Regions from separate parts of the Halomonas chromatireducens genome, predicted to be linked through region 2. Evidence: riboswitches for the same ligand, from Rfam matches in the RefSeq annotation. Region 2 holds a riboswitch; each other region holds the start of a gene.
The links. Region 2 has a riboswitch for thiamine pyrophosphate ahead of thiC (phosphomethylpyrimidine synthase ThiC). Riboswitches for the same ligand answer to the same signal wherever they lie in the genome.

Region 1: it holds a riboswitch for thiamine pyrophosphate, as region 2 does, so the genes downstream of both, LOKO_RS20260 (TenA family protein) here and thiC (phosphomethylpyrimidine synthase ThiC) in region 2, are expected to answer to the same signal.
Region 3: it holds a riboswitch for thiamine pyrophosphate, as region 2 does, so the genes downstream of both, LOKO_RS18300 (sodium:solute symporter family transporter) here and thiC (phosphomethylpyrimidine synthase ThiC) in region 2, are expected to answer to the same signal.

The regions. Positions count from the first base shown of each region.
Region 1 covers NZ_CP014226.1:2,690,259-2,700,040, reverse strand. Annotated here, with positions in the region: gene LOKO_RS12525 (TIR domain-containing protein) at 1-747, opposite strand, end outside; gene LOKO_RS20260 (TenA family protein) at 711-1,379, opposite strand; TPP riboswitch at 1,469-1,617, opposite strand; gene LOKO_RS12515 (hypothetical protein) at 1,961-2,737, shown strand; gene LOKO_RS12510 (lysophospholipid acyltransferase family protein) at 2,884-3,813, opposite strand; gene LOKO_RS12505 (DUF4870 family protein) at 3,819-4,208, opposite strand; gene LOKO_RS12500 (VOC family protein) at 4,301-4,693, opposite strand; gene LOKO_RS12495 (class I SAM-dependent methyltransferase) at 4,757-5,401, shown strand; gene LOKO_RS12490 (MFS transporter) at 5,657-7,078, shown strand; gene LOKO_RS12485 (acyl-CoA dehydrogenase) at 7,253-9,043, shown strand; gene LOKO_RS12480 (acyl-CoA synthetase) at 9,121-9,782, shown strand, end outside.
Region 2 covers NZ_CP014226.1:621,289-631,070, reverse strand. Annotated here, with positions in the region: partial or broken gene purL (phosphoribosylformylglycinamidine synthase) at 91-2,922, opposite strand; partial or broken gene LOKO_RS02975 (thiaminase II/PqqC family protein) at 2,842-3,153, shown strand; TPP riboswitch at 3,362-3,484, shown strand; gene thiC (phosphomethylpyrimidine synthase ThiC) at 3,569-5,473, shown strand; gene LOKO_RS02965 (Card1-like endonuclease domain-containing protein) at 5,657-6,907, shown strand; gene LOKO_RS02960 (porin family protein) at 7,027-7,527, opposite strand; gene LOKO_RS02955 (EamA family transporter) at 7,634-8,560, opposite strand; gene LOKO_RS02950 (acetate/propionate family kinase) at 8,965-9,782, shown strand, end outside.
Region 3 covers NZ_CP014226.1:3,936,256-3,946,037, forward strand. Annotated here, with positions in the region: gene LOKO_RS18280 (CoA-acylating methylmalonate-semialdehyde dehydrogenase) at 1-370, shown strand, start outside; gene LOKO_RS18285 (diguanylate cyclase) at 628-2,487, shown strand; gene LOKO_RS18290 (peroxidase-related enzyme) at 2,561-3,151, shown strand; gene LOKO_RS18295 (hypothetical protein) at 3,196-3,876, opposite strand; TPP riboswitch at 4,011-4,124, shown strand; gene LOKO_RS18300 (sodium:solute symporter family transporter) at 4,114-5,517, shown strand; gene LOKO_RS18305 (TenA family protein) at 5,517-6,212, shown strand; gene ilvD (dihydroxy-acid dehydratase) at 6,342-8,030, shown strand; gene LOKO_RS18315 (response regulator transcription factor) at 8,223-8,894, shown strand; gene LOKO_RS18320 (sensor histidine kinase) at 8,966-9,782, shown strand, end outside.

The DNA.
Region 1 (9,782 bases), 1.9 Mb from region 2:
CTCGAACTTCCAATGGCCGGCGGAGTCGACTGGAATGAACACGACTCCCGAATAGTCTGAAGGCAGCTCTATTTCTCCTTGCACTAGTGCGCAGGCATGCCTCCGCCCCAGTCGGCCAAGGAAGTAGCCAAATTCGAACAGAACATTCTGACGAGCGCGGTTAGAGAGGCTCGGCGTGTCGCTCTTCAGCCCGCCTACGTCATCGGGCGTGAACAAAGCGATCGCAAAATCGGCTGAGGCATTCGCCTCGAATTTCTCGATAAGGGTTCGCCCCTCGTTGGTTTGCTCATGCAGGATGATGGGATTCAGGCCTATTTTCGCGACAAAGCGCGCCACAGCCTCTTTGAGCGCTTGATCGCGGCCGTGCACAATGAACACGTTGCCAGGAGCTGACTCCTCGACACTAGCACGAGGCGTGCCTGCCTCGTCTTCATAGTAATCCTGGATTTCTTGCTCGACCGACTTAAAGTACTCCGAGGACAGCTCCATCGCCTTATCGAAGGTCTTCCACCCGACGCCGAGATCAAGCGACTGTACGTGCCGCGGGGGCAGTTGCGAATGAATGTCTTTGAATTCGGTCAGGTGTCGCTTGCCCTCAGACAGGGAAAAGAAGTTAACTAGTGCGGCTTCCGCATCCTTCCGCCAACGGAAGTAATCAGTCGATTCCTGTCCCTCCTGTATAATAGACGGAATTCGCGAGCGTAGCTCACTTAACCGGTCAAGCGCCCCTTGTTTCGTAATCCCCATACTGATGTCAAAAAGGCAATAGCGGCGCCGTTTATCATGCTCGCAATACCCACCCTGAGGGTATCGACATCATCAGCATCGACCTGAAGGCCTCTCAAACCAATTGTCAGGCCAATAAAGGGCTGCCCCACTGGTCGATGTTCCAGGTGCGTCGGGCGCGCTGGGCGGGGCCGGAGGCTGCTCCCATCGATAGAGTCATGCGTTGCTCGCTTCGGGCAGGGGCAGGGCGCCATGGGTAAGGCGTGCAGGTCGAGCAGGTCGCCGCGATTGCCGGTATCCAGCACATAGCGGGTATAGGCCATGGTGGCCCGGGCCTCGGGCAGGCTGGCGAGCGCCTCCTCGCTGATGTTCCACTCGCGGCAGTAGCCCACGTGCAGGCCCAGCTCCACGTCGACGATGGCCTTCAAGCCTTCATGGGCCTGACGCAGGTCGGCCAGGGTGCGGCTCTTGTAGGCGGCCAGGGCATAGGCCCGGGCGAAGTGGATCAGGAACAGGTAGTCCTGCTGCAGGTAGTGGCGGAAAGCGTCTTCGGCCAGGGTACCGGCCCCGAGGCTGCGCACGAAGTCGTGCTCGGTATAGGCGCGCCAGTCGTCCTGGCAGGCGGCGGTGAGGTCGGTAAAGCGGTAGCCCATCTAGCCTCCGGGTGATCGAGGATCCGGAGCGAGGCTGAAGTCGGGCAGGGGAGATCGTGAGAGAAGGGGAGCGCAGAGAGACGTGTCATCAAACCCCTTCGCCTGATTCCCTACGCCGGTTCATGCGGGGCCAGCGGCCCTGCTCACCCGGATCAGGTTCCACGGGATCGGCGCTGAGGTCACCCTTGGGCTCCCTGCGCCATCTCAGCCGGAATCACCGGCACCCCGTCAAGCGTCCAGGCAGTCTAGCAGGGTAGGGCGAAGATGCCAGTCCGCCAATGTCTGGGACCGGCTATTGTCTGAACGCATCCAGCTCAAAGATCAGGTCCACCTCGTCGTCGCCGATGCCGACCCTGTATCATCCCCAGTCGCTGTGGGCGATGGTGGGATTTGCCGGAGCTGGTAGTGAAGGCCGCCATTATCTGGCTAATGGTTTTGTAAAAAATTATGCTATCCGTTATTCTATAATTGTTCTCGCATATAATTGGTTTGTGTGGTGATAGTTAATCCTTGAGATGAGAAGTTGTTTGTCTTCTCATTTATTATTGCTTTTTTACATATTGATTAGGGGGTTTTTGTTCATGGAGAGTAAGAATTTTATTTATGCCCCCAGCTGGGTCAAGGTTGTTGCTTTAAGTGTTCTTGCTTTTGCTCTTATAAGTGCTGTAGGAGTTTCTGTCTATTTTCTTGGTAAAGAAAATCGGCAAGACTGGATATTGGTTGCTATGTCGCTTGGTCAAGTCGCGGCCTCAGGTATTGTGATAGCAATTGTGGTTTTCTTTTCTGAAAAAGATGTCAATGTGATAAATCTTCAGAAACGTGCGGAGCGGCTTTTTTTAGAAACCTTTCCTAGGGCTTGTTTGCTTATTGATTTTCCAGAAGGCGAGTTTAAGCTGTGGGAAAGCAAGAAGGTAAATGGCAATGATATTGAGCAGGCATTGAGGAATAGCAAGACTACTATACGGGTCAATCATATCCCTGGCCAAATAGATGCGTACTATCATATATCTCGTGAGAGTGGTGAGTCGATTGTTATGCGGTTGCAAGTTAACGTGGGGGAGGTGGCGATAAGTTATTATATTCCAGCCGAGTGCGAAAATGAAATGCACGAGATTTCTAAAAAAATGGAGTGGGCTTTCTCTCGTTACTATGAAGTAGGCGGTTATGTAGGTGGGTGGTATTTTAGTAGAGAAGATTTTGATGGGCTTACTTATGCTTCTATCCACTTGACGAAAGATTTTGGGGCTGACTTTCTTGAAAATGAGCGCAAGAAGCTGTTCTTGTCAAATGACGTTGCTGCTACAACGCGTGGAATTATGAAGGACTGTGTGAAGAATGGTATTTTGATGAGTTATTAGTCGGTGGAAAATAGTTGTGCGAAAGGGGGAATGCTAAAATTCCTCTGCAGCTGCCGGTCAGCCGCCCGCGTGGCCGGGATCTTTTACGGCCCAGATCTCGATATCCGCGCGGCTTATGCACCACAGGTAGGGTAAGACAGCAGCTCTCAGTAAAGCCGGAAGGAGCCATGGTCCGGATGCCCCTCCTGCTCCTCGATCACCTTGCGGTAGCGCTTGTACTCCCACTGGTACTGGGCCGGGTCCAGGGCGATGGCATCCTCGACGCAGGCGTTCACACCGGTCGCCGATTGCTCTTCATCAGGAGAGTAGACCTGCTCGTCGGCGGCCAGAAAGTGGATGGCGAAGCCGCGGCCGGGAATGCGCCGCGCCACGCCGGTAACGACACGCGCGTCGGTGCGGGCCACCAGCTTGGGCAGCAGGGTAGCGGTATAGGCCAGGCGGCCGTAGAAGGGGGCGAAGACGCCGCTGCCCCAGTTGGGCTCCTGGTCGGGCAGGATGCCGATGGCTTCGCAGCGCTTGAGCGCCTTAAGCAATGCCGCCACGCCGCGTGGGTTGGTGGGTACCAGCTTGGCGCCCATGCGCTCACGACCCTCTCGCGTCACGGGGTCGAGTCCCTCGACCTTGGGTGGCTCGTACATGGCAGTGAAGGGGAAGTGGCTGGAGAGCCAGAAGTTGAGCACCTCCCAGTTGCCGAAGTGCGGCGCCAGCACGATAACGCCCCGCCCCTGGGCGCGGGCGTCATCGAGCAGCTCCCGGCCATGGACTTCGACGATGGAGGTCTCGACCCGGTTCGGGTCGGCCATCCAGGCGAAGCCCAGCTCCAGCATGGTGGCGGTGGAGTGCGTCAGGCTGTCCCGGGCCAGGCAACGACGTGCTGCCGCGCTCTGGTCGGGATAGACCTGGGCGAGATTGATTTCGGTGACGTCGCGCTCGCGTCGGCTCAGGCGATACACCAGCGGACCGATCAGCCGGGAAAGGCGCCACAGGCTGGCGAGACGACGGCCGGCGAGGGTGCGCCACAGCGTGGTGGCAAGACGCGCCTGGATGGCGCTGGAACGGGGTCGTGATGCGCTCATGAGCGTCAGAACAGCCAGGTATCCACATTATCGGGCGCGCGCTTTTCCTGCAGGCTCTTGAGCCCTTTCACGCAGCGAATCACCAGCCAGATCACCGCCAGTAGCCAGGTGACGAAGCCGATCATGATCAGCGTCAGCAGGCCGGAGACCGCAAAGTAGAGCATCGCCATCCAGAAGGTGCGGATATGGTAGCGATAATGCTCATCGAGCCAGTGAGGCCCCTTGCCGCGGTAGACATAGGCGATCACCACACCGACCAGCTGCGTCAGCCCGCCGCTGATGATGCCGGCAAGAAACAGCGCATAGATGACTATGGGTATGGTGGTGTCGGGCGACCCCGGGTCGGTCACGGCCCGGTGGTCACGGTTATCATCAGGTTGCAGGTTATCGGTCATGTAACGTCCAGCAAGTGAATGGCGAGGTGTGTTGCTGACTTGGCCAGTCACACCAATGATACCGGCCAGATGAGACAATACCAGTGGAGCGGCTATTCGCTGGCCGTCTTCAGCGGACGGCTGATCTCCAGCAGGTTGCCGTCCGGGTCGCGCAGGTAGAGCGACTCGATGGGGCCGGTGGCGCCCTGACGGTCGACCGGGCCGAGCTCCACCTCGACATCCAGTGCCTCCAGGTGTCGCTGTACTTCGTCCAGCGGCAGCAGGCTGCGCAAGCAGAGGTCGAGGCTCCCCGGCGTTGGGGTGGCGGCCCGGGGCTCGATGTCGGTGGCGGTCCAGTGCAGGCGCAGGGCAACGTCGCCGAGCAGCAGGTCGACGCGCTCACGGTCGCGGTAGCGCACCTCCAGCCCCAAAACCCGGGAATAGAAGTCCACGGCGCGGGAAATATCGGTCACGGTGATGACCAGGTGGTCCAGACCTGACAGCATTGCCGGCCTCCTCGTTGTGATCGTTTTTTTATATGCTCAAGTCGTCAAGCTCAGAAGGATACGATGATGCTGACCTGCCCGCTATGTGCATCCGCCGAAACGCCATATTTTCATCGGGATGCACGGCGTGACTATCACCGTTGCACCAACTGTTGGCTGGTCTTCGTGCCTCCTGATCAGCGCCTTGCTCCTGAGGCAGAGAAAGCAGTCTATGACCAGCATTGCAACAGCCCCGACGACGCTGGTTACCGGCAGTTCCTGTCACGGCTTTACACGCCGCTGCGCGAACGGCTGGCACCGGCTGCCCAAGGCCTCGACTTCGGTGCCGGCCCTGGCCCGACGCTGTCGGTCATGTTCGAGGAGGCGGGGCATCCCATGGCGATCTACGATCCTTTCTATGCCGCTGACAGGGTGGTGCTCGAGCGGCAGTACGATTTTATTACTGCCACTGAAGTGGCGGAACACCTCTTCGAGCCGGGGCTTGAACTCGAGCGGCTGGCTGGCATGTTGCGGCCCGCTGGCTGGTTGGGGTTGATGACCAAGCGGGTCACCAGGTGGGAGACCTTCCCCCGTTGGCACTATATTCTCGACCCAACCCATGTGATTTTCTTCAGCGACGCCACCTTTGAATGGCTGGCCCATCATCTCGATATGCGCCTCGAGCTGCCTGCTTCGGATGTGGCCCTGTTGCAGCGCAAGCCATGGTGAATGCACTCCCGACCCAACGATTCATGGAGGCTGTAGTCACGTTTCGATAAGCCGCCGTTATACAGCCCTGCAGGGGCTATTTCGGCGTTGACTTATGGTGTCGGCGGCGTATGATTTGCGCCGCGTCATCCCGCCTCAGCGGTGCTTCTTCTGTGTGGCACCCAGGCGTGGCGGGCAATCTCGGCAGGTCCTGCCACACTGTTTCCCATCGTTGCCTTAATTCCTGTTTCTTCCACCGCTGTCGAGAGGCCCTTCATGTCGCGGCAACTGCTGGCCATGGCCCTGGCGCCCCTGCTGGGGCTTTTCATTCTGGGGATCGGCAATGGCTTCCTGGCCACGCTGATCACCTTGCGCCTGGATGCCGCAGGCGAGTCGCCGGTGGTCATCGGCTGGGTCTCGTCGGCCTATTTCATCGGCCTGGCGCTGGGGGCGATGTTCAACGACCGGCTGCTGCTGCGAATTGGCCATATCCGCGCCTATGGCACCTTTGCTTCGCTGGTTGCGGTCACCGTGCTGCTGCAGGGGCTGTGGCTCGACCCCATCTCCTGGTTCGGGCTGCGCCTGATTGGCGGCTGGGCCACCGTGGGGGTCTACCTGGTCATCGAGAGCTGGCTGCTCACGTCCGGTGACCAGAAGGTTCGTGGCCGGCTGCTGGCGCTCTACATGATCTCGCTGTATGCCGCCGGTGTCCTCGGCCAACTGCTGCTGGGTGTGACCGATGCCATGGGTGTCACCGCTCCCTTCATGGTGATCGGCATGCTGGCGTCGCTGTCGGTGCTGCCCATGGCGATGATCCCGCGGGTGTCCCCCCTTATCGAGCATGCTGAGCCGCTCTCGCCGATACGCCTGATCACCCTGACGCCTACCGGGGTCATGGGCAGCTTCGGCTCCGGGCTGGCGGTGGCCGCCGTCTATTCGCTGCTGCCGCTCTATCTGCAGCGTATCGGCCTGACGGTCAATCAGATCGGCCAGATGATGGCGGTGGTGATCCTTGGGGCGATGCTTCTGCAGTATCCCATCGGCCGCTGGTCCGATCGCCACGATCGCCAGATGGTGCTGATCCTGATCGGCACCTTCTGTACGCTGATATCGGCTGGCATGCTGCTGTTGCCGCCGAATATCTGGGTGATGGCGGGGCTGCTTTTCCTGCTCGGTGGCGGCGTCTTCGCGCTTTATCCGGTCGCGGTCGGCCATGCCGCAGACCGTGCCCCGGCAGGTGCCCTGGTGCGCATGAGCCAGGGCCTGCTGCTGATCAATGCCATCGGCTCCACCGTGAGTCCGCCGCTGATTTCGCCGGTCATGGCGGCGGTGGGCGATGCGGGCCTGTTCTGGGCCTTCGGAGCCATGAGCATCGGCATGGTGGCCTTCTTCGCCTGGCGGCGTAGCGTGCGTCCGGCGCCGTTGCCGGTGGCACCGTTCACGCCAACGACGCCAATGTCCTCGGCCGGCGCCGAGCTGGCGGTAACCGAGGAGCTGATGCAAGGCGCAACCGAGCATGAGCATGTCGAGGACCTGTCCGACGCAGTGCCGGATGTGGAGACGGTCGAGCCACTGGTTGGCCCGCCGCCTCCCGATGAGGCGCATATCGCTTACTATGAAGATGAGGAACCGCGTCACGCGGAAGCGCCCGATCATGAGCAGCTGGTTGACGAGACGACGAGCTCCTCCCGCGACTGAAGCGATTGAATAGTCCGCCCCGTCATTTTTCTGCGCCCGATACCTGTGTATCGGGCGCACTGCCTTTGTCGGGTGAGTTGCCTTTGACTGGTTAATTGCCTGCGACCTAGGGATAATGGTTAACGAAAAGTAGTGAATCTACTATTTCTGCTATCATTTTTTTGAGGTGTCGCCATGTTCCCCTTTGTTGCTCCTGTTCGCGATCTTCGCTTCGTGCTCGAGGAACTGCTCGAGCACCGTTCGCTCGCCCTGCCTGGTTTCGAAGAGGCCAGCCCCGACCTGGTTGAAGCGGTGCTGGAGGAGGCAGCCAGGCTGGCGGGCGAGGTATGGGGGCCGCTGAATGCCAGCGGCGACCAGCAGGGCTGCACCCGCCGTAGTGATGGCGGCGTGACACTGCCCGATGGCTTCATCGAGGCCTATCAGGCTTATGCCGAGGGCGGTTGGAACGGCATCGGCGTCTCCGAGGCGCTGGGCGGCCAGGGTCTGCCCGAAGTGGTGGCAAGTTCGGTACAGGAGATGCTTCACGGCGCGAACATGGCACTGGGACTCTGTCCAATGCTCACCGCCGGCGCCATCGAGGCACTGGCACACCATGGCAGCGACGCGCTCAAGGCGTCCTACCTGCCCAAGCTGGTGGAGGGGAGTTGGACCGGTACGATGAACCTCACCGAGCCCCAGGCCGGCTCCGATCTTTCCAAGGTGCGCACCCGGGCTGTTCCATGCCCTGATGAAGAGGGCGATCATTTCCGATTGTTCGGCCAGAAGATATTCATTACCTGGGGCGAGCACGATGCCGCCGAGAACATCGTTCACCTGGTGCTGGCACGCAAACCGGATGCGCCGGAAGGCAACAAGGGCATTTCGCTGTTCCTGGTGCCCAAGTTCCTGGTCAATGCCGACGGCTCGTTGGGTGAGCGCAACGACGTGACCTGTGCCTCCATCGAGCACAAGCTCGGCATCCACGGCTCGCCCACCTGCACCCTGAGCTTCGGCGATGGCGACGGTGCCATTGGCTACCTGGTGGGCGAGGAGGGGCGCGGCCTCAACCACATGTTCACCATGATGAACGAAGCGCGTCACAAGGTTGGCATTCAGGGTATCGGCGTGGCCGAGCGCGCCTGCCAGCATGCCTTCGCCTATGCGCTGGATCGGGTGCAGGGCAAGGTCCGCGGTAGGGAAGCCACCATCAGCGAGCACCTCGACGTGCGGCGCATGCTGCTTTCCATGCGCGCTCGCACCGACGCCCTGCGTGCCCTGGCGCTCTACTGTGCGGCCCAGCTCGACGTGGCGCGACATGGTGGCGATGGCGAGCGTGAGGTTGCCCAGGCCCGTGCCGACGTGTTGATTCCCGTAGTCAAGGCATTCTCCACTGACCAGGCCGTGGACATCGCCTCCATGGGCGTACAGGTTCACGGTGGCATGGGCTTCATTGAGGAGACCGGCGCCGCACAGCTGCTGCGCGATGCTCGCATTGCGCCCATCTACGAGGGCACCAACGGCATCCAGGCACTCGACCTGGCCGGCCGCAAGCTTCAGCGCGATGGTGGTGCCGCCCTGGCCGGGCTGATCGAGGAGGTCGAGGCCACCGCCAGCGAACTGCGTGAGGACGGCGAGCTCGCCGCCCTCGGCGAGAGCCTGGCCGCCGGGGCCGCCGATCTGGAGGCTGCCATGCAGCGCGTGCTCGAGCAGGGCTCTGATTCCGAGCTAGGGCCGGATGCCATTCAGGCCTACGCCACACCGTTCCTTAGCCTGGCAGGTCACGTGCTGTGCGCCTGGCAGATGGGGCGGGCCGCACTCAAGGCCCGTGCCGCTCAAGCGGCAGGCAGCAACGAGCCGTTCTACCAGGCCAAGCTGGCCGCGGCCGATTTCGCCCTGCGCCAGTGGCTGCCGGTCGGCCGAGCCAACCGCAGCGTGATCGAAGCAGGAATGGCATGCCTGGCCGACTACGAGGTCACGCTTCCCTGAGCAGCTTACCTCCGGTTGCCTTACCGGCAGCCGGTGAATTCAGCACCAATACAAAAGATACTCACCCGGAGCCCACCATGAACAACAGCATCTTCGAACAGGGCCTGCCCAAGACGCAGGCCAACCACGTACCACTGTCGCCGCTGACCTTCATCGAGCGCAGCGCTTCCATCTACCCGGATTATCCGGCGGTGGTGCATGGTGACGTCCGCCGCAGTTGGAGCGAGACCTGGACGCGCTGTCGCCGGCTCGCCTCGGCGCTGGAAAAACGCGGCATCAAGCCAGGCGAGACGGTAGCCGCCATGCTGCCCAATGTGCCCGCCATGTTCGAGGCGCACTTCGGCGTGCCGCTGGCCGGCTGCGTGCTCAATACGCTGAACATCCGCCTCGATGCCGAGGCCATCGCCTACATGCTCGAGCACGGTGAGGCCCAGGTGGTGCTGGTGGACCCGGAGTTTGCCGACGTCGTCGAGGAAGCTGTCTCACAGCTGGCCATCAAGCCGCTGGTGATCGACGTCGACGATGCCCTCTTCGAGGGCGAAGTCCGCCATATCGGTGGGCTGGAGTACGAGGCGCTGCTGGCCGAAGGCGACCCGGACTACGCCTACCGGCTGCCCGAGGATGAGTGGCAGGCGATCTCGCTCAACTACACCTCCGGCACCACCGGCAAGCCCAAGGGGGTGGTCTACCATCACCGCGGCGCCTACCTGAATGCGGTAAGCAATATCCTCGAGTGGGC
Region 2 (9,782 bases):
ACAATCCACCACAAAAACGAATGAGGCGACCTGACGGTCGCCTCATTCTTTTCACGCACTTGTTTCGCGCCCTTGCTTCACTGATGCCTGTCAGTCCAACCAGACCCGAGCGTTGCGGAACAGCCGCATCCAGGCGCCTTCCTGGCTCCACTCCGCCGGACGCCAGGAGTTGGTGACGGCCCGGACCACCCGCTCCGGATGCGGCATCATGATCGTTACCCTGCCATCCGGCGTCGTCAGACCGGTAATGCCGGAGGGTGAACCGTTGGGGTTGGCCGGATAGTGGCTGGTCACCTGCCCGTAGTTGTCCACGTAGCGCAGCGCCACCTGGGTCCCGACCTGCATGCTGCGCAGGTGGGCGCTGTCGCGGAATTCCGCACGCCCCTCCCCATGGGCCACAGCGATCGGCAGGCGTGAGCCCTCCATGCCAGCCAGCAGGATCGAGGGGCTCTTCTCCACCTGGACCATGGCCACCCGCGCCTCGAACTGCTCGGACTCATTGCGCACGAAGCGCGGCCAGTCTTCGGTGCCGGGAATCAGCTCCCGCAGCTGGGCGAACATCTGGCAGCCGTTGCAGACGCCCAGGCCGAAGCTGTCGTCCCGGGCGAAGAAGGCGGCAAACTGCTCGCGAGCCCGCTCGTTGAACAGTACCGACTTGGCCCAGCCGCCGCCGGCGCCCAGCACGTCGCCATAGGAGAAGCCGCCACAGGCAACCAGGCCCTTGAACGACTCGAGACCGACGCGCCCCTCGAGGATATCGCTCATATGCACGTCAACGGCCTCGAAACCCGCACGGTCAAAGGCCCAGGCCATTTCCAGCTGGCCGTTCACGCCCTGTTCGCGCAGGACTGCCACCGCCGGTCGAGCCGTATTCACGTAGGGCGCGGCGATATCCTCATCCACGTCAAAGGCAGGACTCGCGGAAAGACCCGGGTCGCGGCTGTCGAGCAGGCCATCGAACTCGCTCTTGGCGCACTCCGGATTGTCGCGCAGTGCCTGCATCCGGTAGCTGGTCTCGGCCCAGGTGCGCTGGGCCAGCAGCCGCGTGGTCTCCAGCAGCGGCTCCTCGAAGAGGGTCACGCGGACCTGATCGTCGTAGCGCGGCCGGGCAATGACGCCGCAGGTCTCGATACCCGCGCCGGCGAACTGGGCCAGCACTTCCTCGGTGTACTGGCGATTAACCTGAATCACCGCACCGAGCTCCTCGGCAAACAGCGCATCCACGGCGTCGGCCGGCTCGTCGATCAACCAGTCGAGCTTGATCTCCAGGCCAGCGTGGGCGGCAAAGGCCATCTCCAGCAACGTCACCAGAAGCCCGCCGTCACTGCGATCGTGATAGGCGAGCAGCTTGCCGTCACGGTTGAGGCCCTGGATCACCGCGAAGAACGCCTTGAGGTCCTCCGGGTCGTCCAGGTCGGGGCAGGCATCACCCACCTGGCCATAGACCTGGGCCAGGGCCGAGCCGCCCAGGCGATTCTTGCCAGCGCCCAGGTCGATCAGGATCAGGTCGGACTCGTCCTGCTCCAGGTTGATCTGCGGCGTCAGGGTGGCCATGGCATCGGTAACCGGGGCAAAGCCGGTAACGACCAGGGAGAGCGGCGAGGTGACACTCCGCTCTTCCGGCTCGCCCTTGGTGTCCTGCGTCGTCCAGGCGGTACGCATCGACATGGAGTCCTTGCCCACCGGAATCGCAATGCCCAGCGCCGGGCAGAGCTCCATCCCCACGGCATGGACAGCGTCGTACAACGCCTGGTTTTCGCCGACGTGGTCGGCGGCGCTCATCCAGTTGGCGGAGAGCTTGATATCACCCAGCTTGGCGATGGGCGCCGCCGCCAGGTTGGTAATCGCCTCGGCGACCGCCAGTCGTGCGCTGGCGGCGGGATCGATCAACGCCACCGGCGGCCGCTCGCCCATGGCCATGGCCTCCCCGGCATGGGTATCGTAGCTGGCGGTGGTCACCGCCACGTCGGCCACGGGCACCTGCCAGGGGCCGACCATCTGGTCGCGGGCCACCATGCCGGTGATGGAGCGGTCCCCGATGGTGATCAGGAAGCCCTTGGAAGCGACGGTGGGCAAGCGCAGCACGCGCTCCATCGCCTCGCGCAGGTCCAGGTTGTCGAGCATCACACCCGACAGATCCCGGCTTTCCCGCTCGAATTCGCGCTGCATCTTTGGTGGCTTGCCGAACAGCACGCTCATGGGCAGGTCGACCGGCTGGCTTTCGAAATGGCCGTCGCGCACTTCCAGGTGATGGGCCTCAATGGCCTCGCCGACCACGGCGTACGGGCATCGCTCCCGCGCACAGAGCGCATCGAAGGTCTCCAGGTCCTCCGGCGCCACCGCCAGCACATAGCGCTCCTGGGCCTCGTTGCACCAGATCTCCAGCGGACTCATGCCCGGCTCGGCATTGGGCACGGCACGCAGGTCGAAGCGCCCGCCACGGTTGCCGTCCTTGACCAGCTCCGGCAGTGCATTGGAGAGGCCGCCTGCGCCCACGTCGTGGAAGAAGCGAATGGGGTTGGCCTCGCCCAGGGCCCAGCAGCGATCGATTACCTCCTGGGCGCGGCGCTCGATCTCGGGGTTCTCGCGCTGCACCGAGGCGAAGTCGAGATCGGCACTCGAGGTACCCGAGGCCATGGAGGAAGCGGCGCCGCCGCCCAGGCCGATCAGCATGGCCGGGCCACCCATGACGATCAGCTTGCCACCGACGGGAATCACGCCCTTCTGGACATGGCCATCGCGAATGCTGCCGTAGCTGCCGGCGATCATGATCGGCTTGTGGTAGCCACGCCGCTCGATGCCCCCGGCGCCCATGGCATCCTGCTCGAAGGTGCGGAAGTAACCGGCAATCGCGGCGACCTGCTCGACCTGCACGTGGCCCTGGCGCCCTGCCTGATCGGCTACGGCGAGATCGCCAACTGGCTGAATGGCCGACCGGACACCGTCCGCGGCGAGGCCAACCCCTATGACGCCTGGATCGCCATGTACGAAGGCGAAGAGTTCCAGGGCGCCATGCGTACCGAGCTGGAGTGGCTCGATGCGCGACTGGCCGACGTCACCCCTTCGCGCTTCCAGGAGCTGTCGGAGGTATTCCGCGATGCCACGCGACTGGAGATCGATTTCTGGCAGATGGGGCTGGACCGCGCGGACTAGCCCACAGCCATGCAAGACCGTTGCCGCTGCGAAGACGTGAGGGGCGCCGGAGACAGGTCTAAGAGGGGGTCCTATTCCAGGGATGGAATCGGTAGCGCCCAGGGAGGGGTTCACAGCGCCCCCTCGCAGACCTGTCACCGGATCAGCCCCGGGCTTGAGGCAGAAACGTAGCGGCGACGAACCTGCCCGCCGATGATGGCGGGCACCACCACGCTTGACGGGGTGCCGTTGAAAACGGCTGAGATCATGCAGCGCCAGCCGGCGATGGAGCATGGATCCCGTTGAACCTGAACTGGCTAGGACCAGCGTAGGGATCAAGCGACACGCAGAGAGGCCAAGGCCGCTCTGCCCCTGTCCTCCCAGCTGTCCTCCCTGACAACGCACAACAGCCGCAATACCCTAGGGAGAACACTCCATGAGCAAGACCCAGCACTTCCTCGCCGATACCGCCATGGTCGACGAGGCCGCCATCCAGCCGCTGCCCGGCTCACGCAAGGTCCATATCGAAGGCTCACGCCCCGACATTCGCGTGCCCTTCCGCGAGATACCGCTGTCCCCGACCAAGACCTCCGGCGAGGACGAAGAGAACCCGCCGCTGCTGGTCTACGATACTTCTGGCCCCTACACCGACCCCGAAATCAGCGTCGATCTGCGCCGTGGCCTGCCGGAGCTGCGCCGCGCCTGGATCGAGGAGCGTGGCGATACCGAATTCCTCGATGGCCCCACCTCCGACTACGGCAAGCGCCGCGCCAACGACCCCATGCTGGCCCAGCTGCGCTTCGACCTGAAGCGCACGCCACGGCGCGCACTCCCTACAAAAGATGGCCGGGTAGGAAACGTCACCCAGCTGCACTACGCCCGCCAGGGCATCATCACCCCGGAGATGGAGTTCATCGCCATTCGCGAGAATCAGCGCCGCCAGGCGCTCGGTACCGAGGAAGTCGAGCGGATTCTCGGCCATCAGCACCCGGGCCAGGGCTTCGGCGCACGCCTGCCGGAAGAGATCACCCCGGAATTCGTGCGTGCCGAAGTGGCCGCCGGGCGGGCGATCATCCCCTGCAATATCAACCACCCGGAGTCCGAGCCGATGATCATCGGCCGCAATTTCCTGGTGAAGATCAACGGCAACCTGGGCAACTCGGCGGTCACCTCCTCCATCGAGGAGGAGGTCGACAAGATGACCTGGGGCATCCGCTGGGGCTCGGATACCATCATGGATCTCTCCACCGGCCAGAACATCCACGAGACCCGCGAGTGGATCATCCGCAACGCTCCGGTGCCCATCGGCACGGTGCCAATCTACCAGGCGCTGGAGAAGGTCAATGGCGTGGCCGAGGACCTCACCTGGGAAGTCTTCCGCGACACCTTGATCGAGCAGGCCGAACAGGGCGTGGACTACTTCACCATCCACGCCGGCGTCTTGCTGCGCTACGTGCCGCTGACCGCCAAGCGTGTCACCGGCATCGTCTCCCGCGGGGGCTCCATCATGGCCAAGTGGTGCCTGTTCCATCACCGGGAGAGCTTCCTCTATACCCACTTCGAGGAGATCTGCGAGATCTGCAAACAGTACGACGTGGCCTTCTCCCTGGGTGACGGCCTGCGTCCCGGCTCGGTTGCCGACGCCAACGACGAGGCGCAGATGGCCGAACTCAAGACCCTCGGCGAGCTGACCCATATCGCCTGGAAACACGACGTCCAGGTAATGATCGAGGGCCCCGGCCACGTGCCCATGCATCTCGTGAAGGAGAACATGGACAAGCAGCTGGAGTACTGCGACGAAGCGCCCTTCTACACCCTCGGCCCGCTGGTCACCGACATCGCCCCGGGCTACGACCACATCACCTCCGGCATCGGCGCGGCGATGATCGGCTGGTTCGGCTGCGCCATGCTCTGCTACGTCACGCCCAAGGAGCACCTCGGCCTGCCCAACAAGGACGACGTCAAGACCGGCATCATCACCTACAAGATCGCCGCCCATGCTGCAGACCTTGCAAAAGGTCACCCGGCCGCCCAGCGCCGCGACAACGCCCTCTCCAAGGCGCGATTCGAGTTCCGCTGGGAGGACCAGTTCAATCTCGGCCTGGATCCCGACACCGCCCGGGAGTACCACGACGAGACCCTGCCCAAGGACTCCGCCAAGGTGGCGCACTTCTGCTCCATGTGCGGGCCGAAGTTCTGCTCCATGAAGATCAGCCAGGAAGTGCGCGACTACGCTCGGGACAACGGCCTCGATGGCGATCAGGAAGCGGTGATGAAAGGCATGGAGGAGCAGGCGGAAAAATTCAGGAAGGAGGGTGCCGAGCTCTACAAGGAAGTCTGATCTTTCCCGATGCTTTCTTTCCCGATGCTTGGAAAACTCTGCACGCCGGCCACTGGTCGGCGTGTTTTTTTTCATCCCATGGCGACAGCGAAGAAGGTGCGGATGTAGCCTGTACCCATGACGGTGGCCGGTACCTGCTTATGCCACCCCTTGTGCAAGGATATAGTGCAGAAGGACAAAACCATGCCCCACCTGCATGTAGCGCTAGTGACAGAGCGCCCCGAAGCCAGCCTGATCCCCCTGCTGCAGCTGCGACCCCAGCGGGTCGTGCTGGTTGCCGGACGGCAGCAGCAACAGACCGCCGAGCGGCTGCAGATCCTGCTGCAGCACGAGCTGTCCTCCCATACCGAGTTCCATCGGTGGGACGAGATGCCGGAGCGAGATCCGAAACACATCAGTGAGTTCGCCACTCGCCTGGCCCAATGGCTATCTCAGCAACAGCAGGACGCCCCAGGGCTTACGGTCACCTATGACCTGGCCGACAGTGACAAGCTCACCGCCCTGCTATTCCAGCAGGCCATGAGGCACTGCAAGGCCGACTGGCTGTATGTCGACACCCGTGCCGGCGCGCTCTATCGCTTGGGGCCGGGACTGAATCCCTCGACGCTGGAAGCCGTGGCCATCGAGTCCGTGCTTGATGTCGATACCTTCCTGCAGGCCAACGGACGCAAGCGCATCAAGGCGCTGTCCGACAACCCGGCCTGGCGCAGCGCCGCCGAACGCCACAAGGCTTTGACCCACTACTTGGGCCACCAGGCCGACAAGCTGGCATGGCTCTTGAGCGAGTTCCATGAGCGGGTTCACGGTTCCCAGGGCGTACTGGTTACGACGGACGCACGCGAAGGCCTACGCCTCGACCCATCCGCCCGCCATCAGCGGCTGAGTCGCGCACCGCACTTCCCTTGCACCGACGCGCTAAGCGAGTTGAATGCTGCCGGCTTGCTCGAGTGGTCGAGTGCCGACCCTCAGCGGGTGAGCTTTTCCTCTCTGACGGGGGCACTCTACCTCGGCGGCGGATGGCTAACCGAATTTACCTGGCTCTGCGCCCAGGAAGTCGGGCTGCACCAGGCCTGCTGTGGGGCCCATATACTCGATCTCAGCGGGCAGCACAACGGCGAGCCCGTGGTCTCCGACTGCCTCGCCGCGCACCACAACCAGCTGCTGTTCATAGAGTGCCTGACCACAGGACCCGGCCCCGATGCCTGTCTTGAGCAGGGACTCAAGCGGCTCCACGCCATGCTCGACCACTCGGCCGGACTGGTCAGCACCCGCCTACTGCTGGCCTGCGGCGAATTCGACTGCGCCCGCCAGCACCTGACCGACCTGCAGCGCAACCAGGGGCTCGAGGTGGCTGTCATTGAGTGCAGCGAGCTGAAGCTGCTGCCCGACTATCTTCGACACTGGATGGAGACCGGCCGCTGGCCACAGCCCTGAGCTTGTAAACAGCCATGAGCTTGTGGAACACACGGAGCCCATTAAACAAAACGCCCCCGTCAGGCGACAGGGGCGAGAAAATGGCTTATGAACTCCGGAACCTGGCTGATGCCGTCCGATCAGAAGCGGAAGCGTACACCGACACTTGCCGCATCGAAGGTGTAGTCGGACTTGTCCAGGTAGCGCATGTAGTCAGCACCCACCGCCAGGTTCGGTGCCACATCGAACTCGGCGCCGGCTCCATAGGAGAAACCGTTCTCACGGTCCATATCGAAATCGACTTCAGTCATGCCCACCAGGCCGTAAAGCCGAAACTCTTCTGAAATAGGCGCAATGCCCTTTGCATAAGCACCCACCAGGTAGTCCAGCTCGACATCCCCGTCGGAGCCGCCGGCACCCACGTGAGCCTCTGCGGCGAAGAATTCGTTGAACTGGGCGCCACCTCTGATGCGTAGCCCCGTCGAGTTGGTGGACGAAGCGCCATCGGGATTGAGATCCCAGAACATGGCATCACCACCGACATAGCCTTGAGGGTACATCGGTACCTGATACTGGGCCTGGGCTGCGGTTGCGAAGGCGCCGGTGATCAATAGGGCAGCGGGAATGGCTAGCAGTTTCATGATGCACCTCCATTAAGAAACAGCGTTTCCTTACACGCAGAGGAAGTCTGGTACAACTGTGGCAATCACGCAAGTGAATTTCCCGACTGAAAAAACTTCCTCCTTGTCAGGGACGCCGTGAAAGACTCAACAGCACGATGCCACCCAGCACGATCCCCCCGCCGATCAGTTGTATGCTGCTCAACATCTGCCCCAGCACCAGGTAGCCCAGCACCAGCGAGGCCACCGGTTCAACGTTCATCACCGGCGCATTGCGGGCCATCTCCAGCCGCGGCACGCTGATGAAGAGTACCGAAAACGCCACGCTGTAGAGTACGGCCAGTGACACCAGCCCCGCCCAGCCGGTGGCACTCGCCGGCAGCGCCATTCCACCGGGCACCAGGCTCATCGCACCGGCCAGCAGCATGGCGACAAGCACCGTCAGCATGGTGAGCAGGCTGCGCAGGGTGCTGCCCACCTCGGCAAGGCGATGCTCGGTGATCCACAGCGCAAAGGAGAAGGCGGTAGCGGCGCCGAGACCGAAGGCCACGCCCGTCAGCCACTCCTCTCCCAGGGCCTGGGGCGAAGCCACCAGGGTCGGCACGTCGAGTACCACCACCAGCCCCGCCAGGATCACGGCCATGATCAACGCCGCCCGCAGGGTCGGACGCGGCCCCCCCAACGCCCAGGACAGCAGTGCCAGCTGTATGGGAAAGGTGTTCATCAGCAACAGCGCCACCACCACCGGTATGCGGGCCACCGACGAGTAGAGGCAGAGGCTCTGTACCGCCACCATCAGCCCCGCCAGCAGCTGCCATCGTCGCGCCCCCGCCGGCAACACCAGGCGCTTGCCCTGGGCCATGAACAGGATGACAAGCACAGCCAGCGCAACGGCGGAGCGGACAAGTACGGCCAGCAGTAGCCCGGTACCCTCGTCGAAGGCCAGGCGAGCCGCCACATGATTACCGGCAAACAGCGTGGCGACACCGGCCAGAAGCAAGACGGCAACATGGCGGGGCAGCAATACGGGTACGGCCATCGCCGATGACGACATGAGTGGTTTTTCCGTGTTTGAAGGATGGCGGTCAGCATGCCAGCGTTTTCAACAGAAGCCCATTCTTCCCTGGTCATGCACAATGAGCGAATCGAATGATAGCCTGCAAAGCATCTCATGGTAGACTAAGGTCTAATGTCTATGCTACCCCCCAATGAAGCGCTGAATAAATCGGCGAGCGGGATGAAGCACAAGGCGCACGGAGCACAGAACCGAGCGAAGCGACAAACAGCCGTAGGCTGGCCCCGAAGGGGCGAGAAGCCGTAGGCTGAGAGTCAACCGGAGCCTATGGGGTATAGGTGAGGATTTCGACCGGGCTGGCGCACCAGCACCGCGCAACGCAGTGATTCGCACGCGCAGACATTTATGCAGTGTTTCCCTAACTCATACCACCGGGAGAACCGATGAACGCTTCGGTACTGGTCATCAACTGTGGCTCGTCCTCGATCAAGTACGCGCTGATACCCGCCGCAGCGGACCAGCCGCGCCTCGCTGGCATTGCCGAACGCCTGGGCAGCAGCGACGCCTTCCTGAAGGGTATCGACAGCCGCAGCGAGCGTTTCGAGAAGGCCCTGCCCGGCGCCGATCATACCCGGGCGCTAGAGGCCATCCTGGAGCATCTCGAGGGCCACCGGCCCGCCGCCGTTGGCCATCGCATCGTTCACGGCGGCGAGCGCTTCACGCGGGCCGCGCGGCTCGACGATGAAGTGATAGCAGCCATCGAGGCCACCGCCGCCCTGGCCCCGCTGCACAACCCCGCCAACCTGGAAGGCGTGGCGGCCACATGCAAGCTGTTTCCCGATCTCCCGCAAGTGGCCGTGTTCGATACGGCCTTTCACCAGTCATTGCCACCCCAAGCCTTCCGCTACGCTCTGCCGGAAGCGCTCTACCGTGATCACGGCATCCGTCGCTACGGCTTCCATGGCACCAGCCACGCTTACGTCAGCGAGCGTGCCGATGCCCTGAGCGGCATCGAAGGTGGCTGGCTGACCGCACACTTGGGAAATGGCTGCTCCACCTGTGCCGTCTGGGAGGGCCGCAGCCTCGACACCAGCATGGGCCTGACCCCGCTCGAAGGCTTGGTGATGGGCACCCGAAGCGGCGACGTGGATCCCGGGCTTCACGCCCACCTGGCACGCCAGCTCGGCTGGAGCCTGGAGCGCATCGATGAGGTCCTCAATCGCGGCAGTGGCCTGCTGGGTCTCTCCGGGCTGACCAACGA
Region 3 (9,782 bases), 660 kb from region 2:
GACCATCTACCGGGAGGAGATCTTCGGGCCGGTGCTCTGCGTGGTCAGCGTCGATACCCTGGATGAGGCGATCGAATTCGTCAACGCCAATCCCAACGGCAATGGCACCTCGATCTTCACCAACTCCGGCTGGGTGGCGCGTCGCTTCGAGAGCGACATCGACGTGGGCCAGGTCGGCATCAACGTGCCGATTCCGGTGCCCGTGGCCTACTTCAGTTTCACCGGTTCCCGCGGTTCCAAGCTGGGCGACCTGGGCCCCAACGGCAAGCAGGCCATCGCCTTCTGGACCCAGACCAAGACCGTCACTGCGCGCTGGTTCGAGCCCGAGAACGTCTCAAGCGGTATCAACAGCACCATCTCGTTGAGCTGAGCTGGAATCGGCTGACCGCCTGACGCCCGGCCCCGCTTCATCGAGAAGCGGGGCCGTTTCAGCTTCTGGGCGGGAGCGTTTCAGTTGTTGGAGAAAGGGTGGCCACAAGGGGCGGCCCACCACGGAGCTTGGCCGCCGGACACTCTGACTGTTGTCAAGGCTTGCCTGGCTGGTTTTGGGGATATCCCTTTTTTCAACGGCGCCAAAGTCTCATTAGCTGATATGGTAGATTCAACACCTGCCAGCGAGGAGCTCACGTGACCAGGCGCCTCTTGTATTTCTTGCCAACCTTCGTGGCGTTTCGCTGGCTGGCACTGCTGCTGTTCTTGCTGCCAGGGCATGCGCTGGCCGCTATCGATGTCGGTACCCTGAGAGGGGAGCTTAACCTCAGTCCGCACGTTCTGTTGCTGGAAGACAGGGCGCGTGAGTTTGATATCGAGCGGCTGCTGCGTCACGGTGAGGCACTGGAGTGGGAGCGCTCCCGCCAGCAAACCCTCAATTTCAGCTTTTCCGATTCCGCCTGGTGGCTAACGCTGCGGGTCGAGAACGATACCGCTCTCCCTGTGCGCCGGCTGCTGGAACTGGCCATGCCGTTGCACGACTATCTCGATGGTTACGTGGTGGACCAGCAGGGCGAAATCGTCAGGGAGTGGCAGACTGGCAACCGTCGCAGCTTCGACACCCGGCCTATCTCCCATCGCACCTTCGTGCTGCCCATCCATGTGCCGGCTGGCGAGTCGCGGCAGGTCTTCCTGCGGCTGGATACCCACGACGGGCTCTATGATGCGACGCCACTCTACCTCATGGATGATGCCAGCTTTCTGGCCAAGGCCCAGCGGGAGCTGATGGCATTCAGCCTCTACTTCGGTGCCCTGTTGGCGTTGTTGATCTACAACCTGCTGCTTTACCTTGCCACCCGTGAACGGCCCTTGCTGCACTACGTCGCCTATCTCGGCACCTTCTTCATCCTGATGTTCTCGTCGCGAGGCTTCGCCTTTCAGTACTGGTGGCCGGACATGCCGATGTTCAACAACCAGATGGTGCCGCTCAATATCGGCCTGTTCGCCGTCACCCTCGCAATCTTCAGTGAAAGCTACATGAACCTTCGCCAGCACGCACCCCGCTTGACCCGAGTGCTGTATGGTCTTGCCGGCCTGTGCATGATCAGCGCGCTACCGGCACTTTTCGGTCACTATGCGGCGGTATTCCACCTGATGATTCCCGGTGCCATCCTGCTTTCCTGCCTGTTGCTCGGTGTGGCAGTCTGGCGCAGCTATAGCGGCGACACCCTGGCTCGCATTTACCTGGTGGCGTGGAGCGTGCTACTCATCGGGATAACGCTCTACTTCCTGCGGGTGGCGGGGGTGTTGCCCTACAATGTCGTCACGGAATACGCCGTCCAGGTCGGGTCGGGGATCGAGTTTCTACTGCTATCCCTCGGGCTGGCCTGGAAGATCAACAAGTTCAAGAACGAAAAGCTCGCCGCCGAGCGCGCCACCCTTGATCTGCAGCGTTCGCTCAACGAGCGCCTGGAACGGGAGGTGGCTCAGCGTACACAGGAGCTGGAAAAAGCCAACCAACAGCTTACCACCCTGGCTCGCACCGACCCTCTGACGGGGCTGTTGAATCGGCGACAGTTTCAGGAGTTGATGGAAGAGGAGCTGCAGCGACGGCGTCGCAGCGGCCAGCCGCTGCTGTTTTCAATAATGGATATCGACGACTTCAAGCTCTACAACGACACTTATGGCCACCATGCCGGCGATGAAGTGCTGGTGAGGGTATCCACTCTCTTGCTGGAGCATTTTCGTCGGGCCGGCGACCGCCTGTTCCGCCTGGGCGGGGAGGAGTTTGGCCTGCTGCTGGACGTAGAGTCGCTGGAGGAGGGCCAGCGGGCGCTGGAAAAATTTCGCGGAGCCCTTCAGGAGCTGAGCATTCGCCATGAGACGTCCAGCTATGGGGTTATCACGTCCTCGTTTGGTCTGGTCGCCTGTCGTGGGTGCGATGCCGTGCGTGATGTTGGAACCCTCTACCGCCTTGCCGATCACGCCATGTACGAGGCCAAGGCGCATCATCGGAACCGGGTGGTGACGTGCTCGCATTTGAATGCGTCCGACTGAGTACGAGCATGGACAATGTGTTTACGTTGACGTTAACTGTGTCCAGTCCATAGAGTCCCAGCAGGAGTCCGCCATGTCGACGCCCATCAGCCGCTTTCCCATACCCGAATCGATCCAGGATCTGCCTGCGGATATTCGTGACGCCATGCTGGCGGTACAGGAGAAGGCCGGCTTTGTGCCCAACGTCTTCCTGATGCTGGCCCATCGCCCGGCAGAGTTTCGCGCCTTCTTCGCCTATCACGATGCGCTGATGGAGCGGGAGTCGGACACGCTGACCAAGGCTGAGAAGGAGATGATCGTGGTGGCCACCAGCGCCCGCAATCACTGCCTCTACTGCGTGGTGGCCCACGGCGCCCTGGTACGCATCTACAGCAAGGACCCGCTGCTGGCCGATCAGGTCGCCATCAACCACCGCACGGCACCGCTGAGCGAGCGCCATCGGCTCATGCTCGACTTCGCCTTTCACTGCGGCCTGGACGTGGGCGAACTCACCGACGAATGGCAGACGCGTTTGCTGAACGCCGGCTTCACCCTGGATGACATCTGGGACATTGGCGCCATCACCGCTTTCTTCGGGCTCTCCAATCGCCTGGTTACCCTCACCGGCACGCCGCCCAACGACGAGTTTTACCTGATGGGCCGGGTGCCGCGTGAGAAGGTCTAACAGGTAGGAAGCAATCGAGGCGTCCGACGTGTATTGAAGCTCACTCAGGCGCTTTCCCGGCATCCTTCCAACAACTGCAGCACCGGAACCAGCTGGCTTTCATGCAGCACCAGCACGGTGTCTACCGTGGCGTCCCTCTCGGTGGGGGAAATCACGGCGAATTCACCTTCCTCCAGATGGAATTCGTGAATCTCGCGAGGTCCGTGCGGGGTCGTGCAGCGTGCCGTGCGGTAGGAGTCATCTTCGCCGTAGGTGAGGCGGTGGTAGACCTTGAAGAACGTATAAAGATAGAGCCCCTGGTCGAAGGCGGGCCAGCGGGCGGGAATGGTGCGGGTCTCCTCGTCGAGGGCCTGGCCGTTGGCTTCGGCCTGGTTGATGGCATGCTCGAGCGGGCGGGCCAGCAGCGAGGCATTATCCTTGGGAAAAGGCTGCGAAGCCTCGAAGGCCTGGTGGTAACGATCAACCGCCTTGCGCAGGTCTTCGAGTGAGCCGATGCGATGGTCGCTGTGGTCCAGGTCGGCGGGCTCGAAGCTGCCGTTTTCCCAGCCATGGATCACCCTCAGCATTAGCTGGCCTTTGGCCATGGGCTGCAGCAGCAGGTCATCGATGGCGACCCGCAAGTGCAGCTGCCGCTCGATCACTTGGTTGTCGAAAGCGCTGTAGGGGTCGGCGAAGATGGCATGCAACCGTCCGGGGGCGTGTTCCTTGGCTTCGGTAAACGGCATCGGTAGTCTCGGCGAGAGTGGTCGTTCGCTGGTAGCGACTGTTGTATCATCACTCGTCCCATCAATCATGGACGCTAGACGGTTATATCGGCCATCCTGACAATAACTTGAGTTAAATTACTCGACAATCCATTCACTGTCGCCAGGGGAGTCCCGCCGTGCAACCGGCAGGGGCTGAGAGAGCCAAGCGCTGACCCTGGAACCTGATCCGGTTCATACCGGCGGAGGAAGTGCGACATGCCCTACCTGACGTCTGCCGTGCTCGGCGCGGCGCTGCTCTGCTTTGCCTATCTGGGCCTGCGCGCCCGGCGGGCCGACGGCCTGCTCGATGACTACGTGACTGCCCGCAACTCCCAGGGAGCCCAGGCCATCGGCCTGTCGTTCCTGGCCTCCAGCATGGGGGCCTGGATCCTCTTTGCGCCGCCGGAGATCGGCGCCTTCGTCGGGCCTGTGGCGCTGGCTGGCTACGCCATCGGCTCGTCGCTGCCGTTCCTGATACTGGGACTCTACGGCCCCGCCATCCGACGCCACCTGCCGCAGGGACGCAGCATCGGTGAATTCGCCGAGGCCTGCTATGGCGCCGGGGTGCGGCGCTGGGTCTCCTTCGTTTCCGTTGCCTACATGGCCATCTTCCTGGCCGCCGAGCTAACTGCCATCGGCGCCATTGCCGCGCTGCTCTCCGATGTGCCGCCTTCACTGGTGATCCTCGGCGTGGCGGTGGTCACCCTGGTCTACACCACCCTTGGCGGCCTGCGGGCGAGCCTGGCCACCGATCGCTGGCAGGCCTGGCTGCTGCTGGCCCTGCTGGTACTGGTCGGCGGCGTGGCCTGGTGGTGGCTGCCGCCCATGCCCGCCGGGGCGATCATGCCCTCGATTCCCACCGGCAGCGCACTCTCCGTGGCGCTGACCCTGGTGATCGCGGTCACCGCGGCCAACCTCTTCCACCAGGGCTACTGGCAGCGTATCTGGGCGGCCGAGGATGACCGCGCCCTGGGCCGCGGGGCGCTGCTGGGTGGGGCCAGCAGCCTGCTGGTGGTGATGGCCATCGGCGGGTTGGGCATGCTGGCGGCCATGCATGCGCTGCCGCTGGGCGAGCCGCCGATCCCCTTCTTCGCACTGCTCTCCGCCGCGCCGGCCTGGCTGGGCCTTCCGGCTCTGGTGCTGGCGGTAACGCTGGGTGCCTCCAGCGTGGATACCCCGCAGAACGCCATCGCCTCCATGGCTGTGGCCAGCTCCGGGGGGCGCGGGCTCTCGGTTCGCGGGGCACGGCTCGTCACGGTGGCGCTGATGGCACCGGTGGCATGGGTGGCCCTTCAGGGCTTCTCGGTGCTGCGGCTGTTCCTGATCGCCGACCTGCTCTGCGCGGCCATCGTGGTGCCGGTGCTGCTGGGCCTGTGGCGGCGCATGTCACCGCTGGCGGCGGTGGCCGGCGGCGTGGCGGGCCTGCTTGGCGCGGTGGTGCCGGGATGGGTTGCCCAGGGCAGCCTGGCCGCCGGTGTGCTGGCGGCGAGCTTCCCCGACAGCATTCCCACCCTGGCGCCGTTCCTCGGTGCGCTGCTCGCTTCCACCCTGGCCAGCCTGCTGATCGCCTGGCTGCGCCCCGGGACGAAATTTCACCTGGCAAGCAAGGGAGACGCCTGATGACGACACGCTCTGACTGGAACGCCTGGGCCGCCAGCCGTGAATCGGCGCGCATCACCGACTGGCTTCGCGAGATCAGCGAGCCGGACTGGTCGGCCACGGTGAACCACCCGCTGTTCGACGCCCTGGCCGAGGGGCGGCTTGTGGGGGGCGACTTTGCCGCCTACATGGTGCAGGACTACGGCTTCGTCGATCCCTTTACCGCCCTGATCGGCCACGCTATCGGCCACGCGCCGAGCATGGCGGACCGGGTAGTGCTGGGCCAGTTCATGGGCATGCTGACCAGCGACGAGAACAGCACCTTCCAGCGCACCTTCGACGCCTTCGAGGTGCCTGCGTCCCTGCGCGAGGCGCCGGATTACCTGCCGCAGACCCTGGCGTTTCGCGAGCTGCTGCACGACACCGGCCAGGGCGGCGACTACGCCGAGATCCTGACGGTGCTGGTGGTCACCGAGTGGGTCTACCTCGAGTGGGCGCTGCGGGTGACCCGCGTAGACGGGCTGCACCCGTTGATGGGGGAGTGGATCGATCTGCACGACAACCCCGCCTTTCAGGAGTTCGTGGCCTGGCTGCGCCAGCGCCTGGACGAGGAGGCGGCGGCGCTCGATGACACCGCCTTCGCTCGGATGGCCGAGCGCTTCCGCGACACCGTGGCGAAGGAGCGTGCCTTCCACGACGCCGTGCAGCCGCGCTGAGGCAGAGCGCGCAGGTGCAGTCGCCGCCTCGTCTTGTGGCAAGACATGACGGTTTGGCATGGACAGCCGTCCCGTCTGCGGTCCACCCTCTCTCTATTACCTCCCCTGAACAACGATAGAGGAAGCATCATGAGCGATACGCCCGAGGATCCGCGCCGCCGTCATTCCGCCCCGGTAGTGGATGGGGTCGGCAAGTCCGCCAGCCGTGCCATGCTGCGTGCGGTGGGCTTCACCGATGAGGATTTCAAGAAGCCCCAGGTGGGCATCGCCTCCACCTGGAGCAATCTCACGCCCTGCAACAGCCATATCCATGCCCTCGCCGAGCGGGCCAGTGACGGCGCCGACGCGGCCGGCGGCAAGGGGGTGATCTTCAACACCATCACCATCTCCGACGGTATCGCCAACGGCACCGAGGGCATGAAGTATTCGCTGGTATCGCGGGAGGTGATCGCCGACTCCATCGAGACCGTGGCCGGCTGTGAGGGCTTCGACGGCCTGGTGGCCATCGGCGGCTGCGACAAGAACATGCCCGGCTGCCTGATGGGGCTGGCGCGGCTCGACCGGCCCAGCGTGTTCGTCTACGGCGGTACCATCCTGCCCGGCGAGGGCCACACCGATATCGTCTCGGTGTTCGAGGCGGTGGGTGCCTACACCCGCGGAGACCTGGACCTGATCGAGGTGAAGCAGATCGAGGAGAAGGCGATTCCCGGCCCCGGCTCCTGCGGCGGCATGTACACCGCCAACACCATGGCGTCGGCCATCGAGGCGCTGGGCATGAGCCTGCCGGGTAGCTCGGCGCAGAATGCGGTGTCCCAGGAGAAGCGCGACGACTGCGAGGCGGCGGGTGCCGCGGTACTGGAGCTGCTGGCGCGGGACATCAAGCCCTCGGACATCATGACCGGTGACGCCTTCGAGAACGCCATCACCGTGGTCATCGCCTTAGGAGGCTCCACCAATGCGGTGCTGCACCTGATCGCCATGGCCAACACCGTGGGGGTGCCGCTCTCGCTCGAGGACTTCACCGAAATCGGCAAGCGGGTGCCGGTGCTCGCCGACCTGCGCCCCAGCGGCCACTACATGATGAGCGAGCTGGTGGCGATCGGCGGCATCCAGCCGCTGATGAAGATGCTGCTCGATGCCGGGCTGCTGCATGGCGACTGCCTGACGGTCACCGGCCGGACGCTGGCCGAGAACCTGGCCGACGTGGCGCCCTATGCCGAGGGGCAGTCGATCATCGCGCCGCTGTCGGCACCGCTGAAGGCCGAGAGCCACCTGCGGATCCTCTACGGCAACCTGGCGCCCGAAGGGGCCGTGGCCAAGATCACCGGCAAGGAAGGCACGCGCTTTACCGGCAGTGCGCGGGTGTTCGGCTCGGAGGAGGAGGCCCAGGCACGCATCAACGACGGCACGGTGGTGGCCGGTGACGTGGTGGTGATCCGCTACGAGGGACCCAAGGGCGGACCCGGCATGCGCGAGATGCTCACCCCGACCTCGGCGATCATGGGCCGGGGGCTCGGCAACGACGTGGCCTTGATCACCGACGGGCGCTTCTCCGGCGGCAGCCATGGCTTCGTGGTCGGCCACGTGTCGCCCGAGGCCTTCGATGGCGGGCCGCTGGCGCTGGTCGAGAACGGCGACACCATCACCATCGACGCCGAGGCCAATACCATCGAGGTGGCGATCGATGACGGCGAGATGCAGCGGCGTCGGGCCGCCTGGCGGCAGCCGGCACCACGCTATACCCGCGGTGTGTTGGCCAAGTACGCCAGGACGGTCAGCTCCGCCTCTACCGGTGCGGTGACCGACCGGCTGGATTGATTCGCCTCGCCATCCACTAAGCATCACTTTCTAGCCCCCTATCGGTTTCCCGGTGGGGGCGGTCCGATTTTGCAGGATATCCATCCTTTCCTGGAGTGTGGCTACCGAACTGGACTTGTCTGCAGAGAACAAGGCTGGTAGCTATGTTCGCTTCTCGCCACCCGGCGAGAGAGTCGGAACAGGGAGGCACCCATGTATCTGCTGCTGGTGGACGATGATGAACGCCTGACACGGTTGCTGGACCATATGCTGCGTCAGGCGGGCCATACGGTGGATGTGGCACATGACGGACGCATGGCGGTGGCACTGATGCAGCAGGGCGACTATGACCTGCTGGTGCTTGACTGGATGCTGCCCTACGAAGACGGGGTGGCGCTGTGCGAGCGGGCCCGGGCCAGCGGTTTCGAGGGCGGCATCCTGATGCTGACTGCGCGTGACGCCCTGGAGGACCGCCTGGAGGGATTCGCCGTCGGTGCCGACGACTACTTGCTCAAGCCCTTCGAGCCTGAGGAGTTGATGGCACGCCTCGAGGCGCTGGGGCGACGGGCTCGTCGGCCTCTGGATGGCCGCCGATTGCAGGTCGGCGACTGGGTGCTGGATTGCGACGAGAGGCGCGTCGAACATCGGGGCCGTGCTGTCGAGCTGACCCAGCGGGAGTTCCAGTTGCTCGAGCTGTTGATGCGCCGGGCGAGTCATAGCGTGCCACGCGAGCTGATCTACGAGCGGCTCTGGGGACGCGACCAGGTGGTCACCGACAACGCTCTGGATGCGACCCTGCGCCTGCTGCGACGCAAGCTTTCCCGTTGCGCTACCCGGCAGCCCATCGAGACTCTACGAGGGTTGGGCTACCGCTTTACGCCCTGAGTCGCACTTTCAGGCGACTTTCAGCTTCCCCGGGTATGCTGAGGGGCCAATTCAATTTTTCGGAAACCTGCATGTCTCGCCCGGATCCACCCCATCACGATCTCCGCCAGTTGGAGGCTAGCCGCCGCCGCCTGGCCTGGCGCTATGCCCTGGGCATGGCGATGGGGCTTTGCACCGTGCTGCTGGTCGGCTATCTGATGCACTCGGCACTGGTCAAGCAGTCGCTGAAGAGCGAACTTGTGCAGCTTGCCCAGCGCGAGGCAGAGGTCCATAAGCCGGACCTGGAAGCCTGGATGGAGGGGCGGCGCGGTCCCGATGACGTCAGCATCGGCTTTCGCCCCCATCGCACCGCCTTCTATTATATTCTTGGGCCAGATGCGCGGCTGGTACACGGCAACGAGACTCGCCCGGCTCTGCGTGAAGAGGTGCTGGCACTGCTCAAGGGCAACGCCCTGCCCCGGGGGCGGGTGGTCTTCGAGGAGATCCTTGCCGACGAGGAGGGTGCCCTGCAGTTGGCCCTGCTGCGCCACCCGGTAAAGGACAGCGAGGGGCGCTACCTGGGCAGTGTCTACGCCGCCACTGATGTGGGGGGTAGCCTGGTTCATCTGGAGCAATTGCTGGTCCTGTTGCTGGGGCTGGCGCTGGGCTTCGTGGTGCTGGCAGGGCTAGGCGGCTGGTGGATGGCGGATCGCAGCCTGCTGCCCCTGCAGCAGGCGCTGCGCCAGCAGCGCGAGTTCATCGCCAGCGCCTCCCATGAGCTGCGCGCACCGCTGACTGTGATGAACACCGCCCTGGCCCTGGTGGAGCGGGAGGGTCGTGAGCGTCTGGACAACTTCCATCACCAGACCCTGGTAGATGCCCGGGATGAGGTGCGCCGCCTGGGGCGAC